DNA from 3 places in the Streptomyces sp. BB1-1-1 genome. Region 2 is predicted to be linked to each of the others. Evidence: riboswitches for the same ligand, from Rfam matches in the RefSeq annotation. Region 2 holds a riboswitch; each other region holds the start of a gene.
The links. A riboswitch is a leader RNA that binds a small molecule or an ion and turns the genes downstream of it on or off. The one in region 2 is predicted to bind cobalamin.
Positions count from the first base shown of each region.

Region 1: another riboswitch for cobalamin. It lies ahead of RI578_RS09025 (energy-coupling factor ABC transporter permease); the one in region 2 lies ahead of RI578_RS13375 (ribonucleoside-diphosphate reductase subunit alpha).
Region 3: another riboswitch for cobalamin. It lies ahead of RI578_RS30210 (cobalamin biosynthesis protein); the one in region 2 lies ahead of RI578_RS13375 (ribonucleoside-diphosphate reductase subunit alpha).

Region 1 is NZ_CP134203.1:1,964,627-1,968,183, forward strand. It holds gene RI578_RS09015 (chloride channel protein) at 1-414, shown strand, start outside; gene RI578_RS09020 (potassium channel family protein) at 492-977, shown strand; cobalamin riboswitch at 1,082-1,266, shown strand; gene RI578_RS09025 (energy-coupling factor ABC transporter permease) at 1,296-1,991, shown strand; gene RI578_RS09030 (energy-coupling factor ABC transporter substrate-binding protein) at 1,988-2,326, shown strand; gene cbiQ (cobalt ECF transporter T component CbiQ) at 2,327-3,076, shown strand; gene RI578_RS09040 (ATP-binding cassette domain-containing protein) at 3,073-3,557, shown strand, end outside.
Region 2 is NZ_CP134203.1:2,914,510-2,918,066, forward strand. It holds gene mctP (monocarboxylate uptake permease MctP) at 1-1,130, shown strand, start outside; gene RI578_RS13370 (GNAT family N-acetyltransferase) at 1,209-1,715, shown strand; cobalamin riboswitch at 1,773-1,934, shown strand; gene RI578_RS13375 (ribonucleoside-diphosphate reductase subunit alpha) at 2,058-3,557, shown strand, end outside.
Region 3 is NZ_CP134203.1:6,605,632-6,609,188, forward strand. It holds gene RI578_RS30205 (cobyric acid synthase) at 1-966, opposite strand, end outside; gene RI578_RS30210 (cobalamin biosynthesis protein) at 998-1,963, opposite strand; cobalamin riboswitch at 2,092-2,233, opposite strand; gene RI578_RS30215 (hypothetical protein) at 2,389-2,610, opposite strand; gene RI578_RS30220 (anion permease) at 2,645-3,557, opposite strand, start outside.

The DNA of each region.
Region 1 (3,557 bases), 950 kb from region 2:
ACCCTGGCCCGGCTCGCCGCGGACCCGCACGCCTGGTCCGTGGGCGCGCTGGTCGCGCTCGTCGCCTGCAAGGGGCTGGCCTGGGGCATCGCGCTGGGCAGTCTGCGCGGCGGCCCGATCTTCCCGGCCGTACTGCTGGGCACGGCGACCGCCATGGCCTGCTCCGGCCTGCCCGGTTTCGGCGCGACCCCGGCCCTCGCCCTCGGCATCTCCGCCGCGGCGGCCGCGGTGACCGGGCTGCCGCTGGCCAGCGCGGTGCTGGCGGTGCTGCTGGTGGGCGGGGACGCGTACGACCAGATGCCGCTGATCGTCACCGCGTCGGTGGTCGCCTTCGTCGTCACCCAGCTGGTCCGCCGGACAGAGCCGGGAGCGGGAGCGGAACCGCCGAAAGCGGCACCGGAGACGGCACGGTGACCGAGCGCCGGGCCACCACCACGGGGACGGGCGGCACCCGACCGCGTACCGCCTGGCGCGCGGTTCGGCCCTGGCTCGTGCGGGCCGGCATCGCGGCGGCCACGGTCGTGGCCTACTTCGTCCTCCCCCTCGACCATCTGGGCCCGCGGCGTCCCGTACTGAGCTGGCTGCTGTTCGCCCTGGTGCTGACGTTCGTGGCCGTGATGCTGCTCCGTCAGATCCGTCACGTGCTCCTCGACCGCCCGGAGACCCGGCCCGGTGTGGTCATCCCCCTGCTGATCATCCTGTCCGTGCACGTCTTCTCGGCCGCGTACTACGCCCTCGCCAAGCAGCCGGGCGAGTTCACCGGTCTGCGCACCCGCGTCGACGCCCTGTACTTCACCGTGGTCACGCTCGCCACCGTCGGCTACGGGGACATCACCCCGCGGGGCCAGGCGGCGCGGATCGTGACCGTCCTGCAGATCGCCTACAGCTTCGTGTTCCTCACCGCCGCCGCGACCGCGCTGACCACCCGGGCGCGCGACATGGTGGTCCGGCGGACCGAGCGGGACCGGCCCGACTGACGGCGGCCGAAGGCGTGGTGCGGACGGCCGTTTCCGCAGGACCGAGGCCTGTTCGCCGGGCCGGCCGGACCGGAGGCCCGCTTGTCACCACCCCGGTGGGAGCACTACTGTCGCCACGCCTTGGTGAACGGGAAATCCGGTGTGATGCCGGTGCGGCCCTCGCCACTGTGAATCGGGAAGTCCGGCTCCGGCCCTCGCGGGCAGCCACTGGGTACTCGTACCCGGGAAGGCGGAGCACGGGCGGTGGTACCCGTAAGCCAGGAGACCGGCCAAGGCGCGTCGTCCATCCACGAGGTGCTGGAGAGGGTCTGCTGAGCCATGCACATAGCCGAGGGCTTTCTGCCACCGGCGCACGCGATCGCCTGGGGTGTCGCGTCCGCGCCGTTCGTCGTCCACGGAGTACGGTCACTCACCCGTGAGGTCAGGGAGCACCCGGAGAGCACCTTGCTCCTCGGTGCCTCCGGAGCCTTCACGTTCGTTCTGTCGGCCCTGAAACTGCCCTCTGTCACGGGCAGTTGCTCGCACCCGACCGGCACCGGTCTGGGTGCCATTCTCTTCCGGCCGCCGATCATGGCGGTGCTGGGCACCATCACCCTGCTCTTCCAGGCGCTGCTGCTGGCGCACGGCGGGCTGACCACGCTCGGCGCCAACGTCTTCTCGATGGCGATCGTGGGCCCCTGGGCCGGCTACGCCGTCTACCGGCTGCTGCGCCGCTACGACGTGCCGCTGATGGTCGCGGTGTTCTTCGGGGCGTTCGTCGCCGACCTGTCGACCTACTGCGTCACCAGCGTGCAGCTGGCGCTGGCGTTCCCGGACCCGAGCAGCGGGTTCCTGGGCGCGCTCGGCAAGTTCGGGTCCATCTTCGCGGTCACGCAGATCCCGCTCGCGGTCAGCGGGGGCCTGCTCACGGTCATCGTGATGCGGCTGCTGGTGCAGTCCAGCAAGGGCGAACTCACCCGGCTGGGCGTGCTGTTGACGAAGACGGGGACCAAGGAACAGGCGGTGGCCCGATGAGCCGCAACGCGAAGATCAACGCCCTGCTGCTGCTCGCCGTGGCCGCGCTCGCGGTGCTGCCGCTGGTGCTGGGTCTCGGCGACCACAAGGAGGAGCCGTTCGCCGGTGCCGACGCCGAGGCGGAGACGGCGATCACGGAGATCGAGCCGGACTACGAGCCGTGGTTCTCGCCGCTGTACGAGCCGCCGTCCGGGGAGATCGAGTCGGCGCTGTTCGCGGTGCAGGCCGCGATCGGCGCGGGTGTGCTGGCCTACTACTTCGGGCTGCGCCGGGGCCGGCGGCAGGGCGAGGAGCGGACGGCGGCGGCGCTGCGGGACGCTCCCGAAGGGGACTGAGTGCTGCCGATCGACGCGGCGGCGCACAGCAGTCGCTGGCGCCGCCGCCATCCCGTGGACAAGGCCGTGCTCGGGCTGGGGCTGACCGTCCTCGCGATCTCGCTGCCGCCCTGGCCGGGCGCGGCGCTGGTGCTGGTGACGGCGCTGGCCGTGCTGCTCGGCCCGGCGGGTGTGCCCGGGCGCCGGCTGTGGCGGGCGTACCGCGTGCCGTTGGGCTTCTGCGTGACCGGGGCGCTGCCGCTCCTGGTGCAGGTCGGCGGCCCGGGCGGGTTCCTGACGGCGGCGGACGGCGGCCCGGTGCGCGCCGGTGAGCTGCTGCTGCGCACCTCGGCGGCCTCCCTCGGGGTGCTGCTCTTCGCGTTCACCACGCCGATGTCCGACCTGCTGCCCCGCCTGGTGCGGGCCGGGGTGCCCGCGCCGGTGGTCGACGTGGCGCTGGTGACGTACCGGATGAGCTTCCTGCTGCTGGACTCCGTGCGCCGGGTGCGGGAGGCGCAGGCCGCGCGGCTGGGCCACACCACCCGGGCCGCCGCCTGGCGTTCGCTCGGCGGGCTCGGCGCCACGGCGTTCGTGCGGGCCTTCGACCGGGCGGCGCGGCTGCAGTCGGGGCTCGCCGGGCGCGGCTACGACGGCACGCTGCGCGTCCTGGTGCCCGAGGCCCGCGTCTCCGTGCCCTTCACGGCGGCGAGCGTCGCGCTGCTGGCGGTGCTGGCCGCCCTCACCCTCGTACTGGAAAGGCCGCTGTCGTGAGCGAGACGATCGAGAGGGGCGATGCGGCCGCGTCGTTCCTGGTCGCCCTGCGGGGCGTGTCCTTCGCGTACGAGGAGGGCCCGGCCGTGCTCACCGGCCTGGACTTCGCGGTGCGCGAGGGGCGGGCGCTCGCGCTGCTGGGCCGCAACGGCAGCGGCAAGACCACGCTGATGCGGCTGCTCAGCGGCGGACTCAGGCCGCACGCGGGGACGTTGACGGTCGACGGGGAGCCGGTGACGTACGACCGCAAGGGGCTGACCCGGCTGCGGACCACGGTGCAACTGGTGGTGCAGGACCCGGACGACCAGCTGTTCGCGGCGTCGGTGTCCCAGGACGTGTCCTTCGGGCCGCTGAACCTGGGCCTGTCCGACGCGGAGGTCCGCTCCCGGGTCGAGGAGTCGCTCACCGCGCTGGACATCGCCGCACTCGCCGACCGGCCCACCCACCTGCTGTCCTACGGCCAGCGCAAGCGGACCGCGAT
Region 2 (3,557 bases):
GCGGCGGTGAGGACACCAACTGGTTCATCAAGGACCTGCCGCTGCTGATCGCCTTCGGTGTGCTGGCGGCGTACACCTACTCGTCGGGGCTGCGCGCGCCCGCGCTGATCGCGTTCGTCAAGGACACGCTGATCTACATCGTGATCGCGGTGGCGATCATCTACATCCCGATCAAGCTCGGCGGGTTCGACGACATCTTCGCCGCGGCGGGCGACAAGTTCGACGAGTCGGGCAAGGGCGGGCTGGTGCCGGACCACGGCGGCCAGTGGACGTACGCCACCCTGGCGCTCGGCTCGGCGCTCGCGCTCTTCATGTACCCGCACTCGATCACCGCGACGCTGTCCTCGCGCAGCCGTGAGGTGATCCGGCGCAACACCACGATCCTGCCGCTGTACTCGCTGATGCTCGGCCTGCTCGCGCTGCTAGGCTTCATGGCGATCGCGGCGGGGGTGAAGGTGGAGAACGGGCAGCTGGCGATCCCGCAGTTGTTCGAGAACATGTTCCCGGACTGGTTCGCCGGCGTGGCCTTCGCGGCGATCGGCATCGGGGCCCTGGTCCCGGCGGCGATCATGTCGATCGCGGCCGCGAACCTCTTCACCCGCAACATCTACAAGGACTTCATCAAGCCGGACGCCACCCCGGCCCAGGAGACGAAGGTCTCCAAGCTGACGTCCCTGCTGGTGAAGGTGGGCGCGCTGGTCTTCGTCCTGGGCATGGACAAGACGGTCGCGATCAACTTCCAGCTGCTCGGCGGCATCTGGATCCTGCAGACCTTCCCGGCCCTGGTCGGCGGCCTGTTCACCCGCTGGTTCCACCGCTGGGCGCTGCTCGGCGGCTGGGCGGTCGGCATGGTCTACGGCACGGTCGCCGCCTACGGTGTCGCCTCGCCGACGCAGAAGCACTTCGGCGGCTCGTCCGAGGAGATCCCGGGCATCGGCGAGATCGGCTACATCGGCCTCACCGCCTTCGTGCTGAACGTCCTGGTCACCGTGGTCCTGACCTTCGTCATGCGGGCGCTGAAGGCCCCCGACGGCGTCGACGAGACGAAGCCCGGCGACTACACGGCGGACGCGGGCGACCCCGGCGTCGAGGTGGAGCTGCCGCCGGCCACGGCGGGCACCTCGCACTGATCGCCATCCCTGCTACGCGGCGGGCCGTCGGAGAAATCCGGCGGCCCGTTGTCGTACCCGTACGGCACACTCGGCGCCATGGACTTCGTGATCCGGCAGGCGGCGACGGACGAGTACGGCACCCTCGGTGAGATCACCGCGCAGGCCTATCTGCGCGACGGCCTCCTCGACTTCGGGGAGAGCGACGCGTACCTCGGCGAGCTGAGGAACGTCGCCAAGCGTGCGGCGGCCGCCGAGGTGCTGGTCGCCGCGGCGGACGGCCGGGTGCTCGGCGGCGTGACCTTCGTGCCGTCCGGCGGCCCCATGGCCGACATCGCCCGGCCCGGCGAGGCCGAGATACGGATGCTCGCCGTCGCCCGCGAGGCACGCGGACGCGGGGTGGGCGAGGCCCTCGTACGGTCCTGCGTCGACCGGTCCCGGGCCGTCGAGGGCTGCGCGCGCGTGGTGCTGTCCACCCAGCGCACCATGCGCACCGCCCACCGCCTCTACGAACGGATGGGCTTCACCCGCACGCCCGACCGCGACTGGAACCCGCTGCCGGAGCTCGACGACATCACGCTCCTCACCTATGAACTGACGCTCTGACACCAGCGCCACCTCTCGACGGCTCCTCCGCGACACAACATCTGGGGGTGCTCGCCGAACCCGGCACAAGATGTATGCTCGTGCTCGCTGTCGCCGCAGGGGAATCCGGTGCGAATCCGGAACTGTCCCGCAACGGTGTACTTGTGTGTATCCGCGCGTCTCCGCACGTGTGCACACGCATGTCCAGTCCGAGGACCTGCCGACAGTGCGCCCGTACCGTCCCGGTCCGGGTGCCTGACGTCCGGGCCTCGTGGAGTGGGCCGGTGGACGCGACGCCGCGTGCGCTCGTGAGCTGCCCATGCCCTCCCCCAGGCCCCGTGCCGAGCGAGGGAGTGCCCCCACGTGACCATCGCGCCAGCCGACCCGGTTTCAGCGACCCCGGCGACGACTTCAGCGACCCCGGTGACCGAGGAGCCCGACGGGCCCGGTGCCGCGTTGCTGCGGATCCTGACCGAGCTGACCGCCGACCTCCCCGGCGCCGACCCGGGCCGGGTCGCCGCCGCCGCACTGCGCGGCCGGTCCGCCCGTGCGGACGAGTCCGAGCTGCGGGAGCTCGCCACGGAGGCGGCGGCCGGGCTCATCTCGGAGGACCCGGTCTACTCCAGGCTGGCCGCCCGGCTGCTGACCATCGGCATCCGCGCCGAGGCCGCTTCCCAGGGCGTCACCTCGTTCACCGGGTCGGTCACCACCGGTCACCGCGAGGGCCTGATCGCCGACCGCACCGCCGAGTTCGTACGGCTGCACGCGGACCGCCTGGACGCGCTGATCGACCCGGTCGCCGACGACCGCTTCGGCTACTTCGGCCTGCGCACCGTGTACAGCCGCTACCTGCTCCGGCACCCGATCACCCGCAAGGTCGTCGAGACGCCCCAGCACTTCATGCTGCGGGTGGCCGCCGGACTCGCCGAGGGCGACACCACGCGTGCGGTCGACGAGGTGGCCGCGCTGTACGGGCTGATGAGCCGCCTCGACTACCTGCCCTCCTCCCCCACCCTGTTCAACTCCGGCACCCGGCACGCCCAGATGTCGTCCTGCTACCTCCTGGACTCCCCCAAGGACGAGCTGGACTCCATCTACGACCGTTTCCACCAGGTCGCCAACCTCTCCAAGCACGCCGGCGGCATCGGCATCGCCTACTCCCGCGTCCGCGCCCGGGGTTCGCTGATCCGCGGCACCAACGGGCACTCCAACGGCATCGTCCCCTTCCTGAAGACGCTGGACGCCTCGGTCGCCGCCGTGAACCAGGGCGGCCGGCGCAAGGGCGCGGCGGCGGTCTACCTCGAGACCTGGCACGCGGACGTCGAGGAGTTCCTGGAGCTGCGGGACAACACCGGTGAGGACGCCCGCCGCACGCACAACCTGAACCTCGCCCACTGGGTGCCGGACGAGTTCATGCGCCGGGTGGACGCCGACGGACAGTGGTCGCTGTTCTCGCCCGCCGACGTGCCCGAGCTGGTCGACCTGTGGGGCGAGGAGTTCGACGCGGCGTACCGCGGGGCCGAGGCGGCGGGGCTCGCCCGCAAGACCCTCCCCGCCCGTGAGCTGTACGGCCGCATGATGCGCACCCTCGCGCAGACCGGCAACGGCTGGATGACCTTCAAGGACACCGCCAACCGCACCGCCAACCAGACCGCCGAGCCCGGGCACGTCGTCCACTCCTCCAACCTCTGCACGGAGATCCTGGAGGTCACGGACGACGGGGAGACGGCGGTCTGCAACCTGGGCTCGGTCAACCTCGGCGCGTTGGTCGACGTGGCCAAGGGCGACATCGACTGGGAGCGTCTGGACGCCACCGTCCGCACCGCCGTCACCTTCCTGGACCGGGTCGTCGACATCAACTTC
Region 3 (3,557 bases), 3.7 Mb from region 2:
CCCCCGCTCCCGCAGCCACTGAAGCGCCCGGACCGTCCCGCGCGTCCCCGGCACGATCACGAGGTCCGCGTCGGCCAGCTCCTCCGGCCGGTCCACGAACCGCACCACGACACCCGGCTCGGCGGCGAGCGCGTCCACGTCCGTGAAGTTGGACATCAGCGGGATCGCGCAGACAGCGACCCGCAGCACGTCCTCGCCGACCGGCGGCGCGACGACCGACTCGCGCACCGTCCCGCGCAGGGAGACGCGCAGTCCATCCTCCTCGTCGATGCCGAGCCCGTGTCGGAACGGCAGGACGCCGTACGTGTGCCGTCCGGTGAGCCCGTGCAGCATCTCGAGACCCGGTTCCAGCAGCGACACGTCACCCCGGAACTTGTTGACGAGGAACCCGGCGACCAGTGCCTGGTCCTCGGGCGCGAGCAGCGCCACCGTCCCGAAGCACGAGGCGAAGACCCCGCCCCGGTCGATGTCGCCCACCACGAGCACGGGCAGCCCGGCACCCCGGGCGATCCCCATGTTCACGATGTCCGTCCGGCGCAGGTTGATCTCGGCCGGACTGCCCGCCCCCTCACAGATCACCGCGTCATACGTGCCCCGCAGCTCGGCCAGACAGTCGAGCACCGTGCCGAGCAACTGCCGCTGCCGCCCGCCGTGGTAGCCGCGGGCGCTCATCTCGCCGACCGGCTTGCCGAGCAGCACGACCTGGCTGCTGCGCTCGCCGCCCGGCTTGAGCAGCACCGGGTTCATCAGCGCGGTCGGCTCCACGCGGCACGCCTGGGCCTGCATGGCCTGCGCCCGCCCGATCTCTGCGCCCTCGCGGGTGACGAAGGAGTTGAGCGACATGTTCTGCGCCTTGAAGGGCGCGACCTTGACGCCCTGCCGCACCAGCCAGCGGCAGATCCCGGCGGTGACGACGCTCTTGCCGGCGTCGGAGGTGGTGCCGGCGACGAGGAGGCCACCGTTCATGACGTACGTCCCTTCTTGAGGAGGCGACCGCTCACGACGTACGCCCCTTCCCGACGGCCCCGCGCGCGATCAGCCGCGCGCCCGCGCACACGCCGAGCGCCAGCCAGCCCACGCGCCGGGAGAGCCGGACGGCCCGGTCGATGTCGCCGGAGCCGGCCCGGACGGCGCGTCCCGCCGCCCCGTTGAGGACGGGCCGGTGCTCCACCCGCCCGCCGTAGGAGAGCGTTCCGCCGAGCCGCACGCCCAGGGCGCCCGCGAACGACGCCTCCACGGGGCCCGCGTTGGGGCTCGGGTGCTGTGCGGCGTCGGCGCGCCAGGCCCGTACGGCGCCGCGCGGATCGCCGCCGGCCACGGTGGTCAGTACGGCGGTCAGCCGGGCGCCCGGCCAGCCCGCGAGGTCGTCGAGGCGGGCCGAGGCCCAGCCGTACCGCCGGTACCTGGGGGACTTGTGGCCGACCATGGCGTCCAGGGTGTTCACGGCCCGGAAGCCGAGCAGTCCGGGCACTCCGCCGACCGCGCCCCACACCAGGGCGCCCACGACCGCGTCCGAGGTGTTCTCGGCGACGGACTCCACGACGGCCCGGGCGATCCCGTCGGCGTCCAGCGCCTGCGGGTCCCGCCCGCACAGGTGCGGCAGCCGCGTCCGGGCCGCCTCGACGTCGCCGGCCTCCAGGGCACGGCCGATCGCGCGGGCCTCACGGGCGAGCGAGGTGCCGCCGACGACGGCCCAGGTGGCGGCGCCGGTCAGGGCGACGGAGGCGGCGGGGGAGCGGCGTACGGCGCGTGTGGCGGCCGTTCCGAGGGCGGCGGCGCCTCCGGCGCACACGGCGGTGTGCAGCGCGCCCCAGCCCCGGTGGTCCCGCCACAGCACCCGTTCCACGGCACCGGCGGCACGGCCGAACGCGGCGACCGGATGTCCGCGGCGCGGGTCGCCGAGGAGGAGGTCACCGAGAAGGCCGGCGGCGGCGCCGTACGCGAAGACGCGTTCGGCGCGCACGGCTCAACCGGCCGTGGGGCGGGAGAGCGTGTCGCTGGTGTACCCGGAACCGGTGTACCCGGGACCGCTGTGCCTGGAACCGCAGCCGCGCATGGCGATATGTCCTCACTCAGGGTGTCCGCGCCCTGGTTAGAAGAGACCGGCGGTGAGAGTTCCTGGCTCCCGGGGGCTGTACCCCGGTCACAGTGGCGGGACCGCGCCGGATTCGCACCGGGCTTCCTCTCCTGCCGCCGTATTGGCTCCGGCAGTCCACCACGGCCCGCGAACACCCGTCAACCTGGCGTTGACCTGCGGCGGGGGAGTGTGCGAAGCCCCACACACGGGCGGTGTGCGCCGGCACGAGAAGAGGCGGGGCGCGGGACGGTCGGTGTCCGTCCCGCGCCCCGCCTCACAAGGGGATGCGCGCGGTGCCCGCGCGTGGTCGCTCAGGCGACGATCAGGTAGATGCCGTACGCCACTGCGGCCGCGCAGGCCGCGAAGCAGGCGTACGCGCCGGTGACCGCGAGGGCCGCGGAGCCGCCCTGTGCGGCCGCCCGCTCCTGGCGGGAGAGGCCGACGATGCCGAGGGTGAACAGGCCCACCAGGGCCACGGTGGCCACGAGGCTGACCCCGAAGACGGAGCCGAGAGCTGCCCAGTCGATGCTCATGGAGTTCGCTTTCCTTCGTACCCGGGGCGCGGGCTCAGACGGAGGTGGTGGCCGAGGGGGCCTTGGAGTCGGACGCGGAGCCCGGGGCACCGGCCGCGGCCAGGTCCTCGGTCACGCCCGCCGGGGGCGGGGAGACGGCGGCCATCGCCGTGGTCACCACACCGGCCTCCTCGGGCTCGTCGACGACGTTGGTGTGGTCGACGATCTCGCGCCGGGAGAGCTTCCAGATGGCGGCGCTGGAGGCGACCAGGAAGACCGCGACGAGCGCGGTGCCCCAGTCACCCAGGCCGCAGACCCACTCGGCGATCGCGGCGACCAGGGCCGCGGCCGGCAGGGTCAGGCCCCAGGCGACGAACATCCGGGTGGCCGTGGACCAGCGCACCACGCCGCCCTTGCGGCCGAGGCCCGCGCCCATCACCGCGCCGGAGACCGAGTGCGTGGTGGAGAGGGAGAAGCCGAGGTGGGAGGAGGCCAGGATGACCGTCGCGGCGCTGGTCTGGGCGGCGAAGCCCTGCTGCGGCTGGAGGTCGGTCAGGCCCTTGCCCATGGTGCGGATGATGCGCCAGCCGCCGAGGTAGGTGCCGAGCGCGATGGCGATGCCCGCGGAGAGGATGACCCACATGGGCGGGTCGGAGTCGGGGGCGAGCGAGCCGCCGGCGACCAGGGCGAGGGTGATGATGCCCATCGTCTTCTGGGCGTCGTTGGTGCCGTGGGCCAGCGAGACCAGCCCGGCGGAGGCGATCTGCCCGGCGCGGTAGCCCTTGGCGGCGGCCCTGCCGTCGGCCTTGCGGCCGAGCTTGTACGTCAGCCGCGCGCCGAGCAGCGCCGCGAGGCCCGCGACGAGCGGGGCGGCGATCGCCGGGATCAGCACCTTGGTGACGAGCGCGTCGCCGTTGACCGCGCCGACGCCCGCCGAGGCGACCGCGGCACCGATCAGACCGCCCATG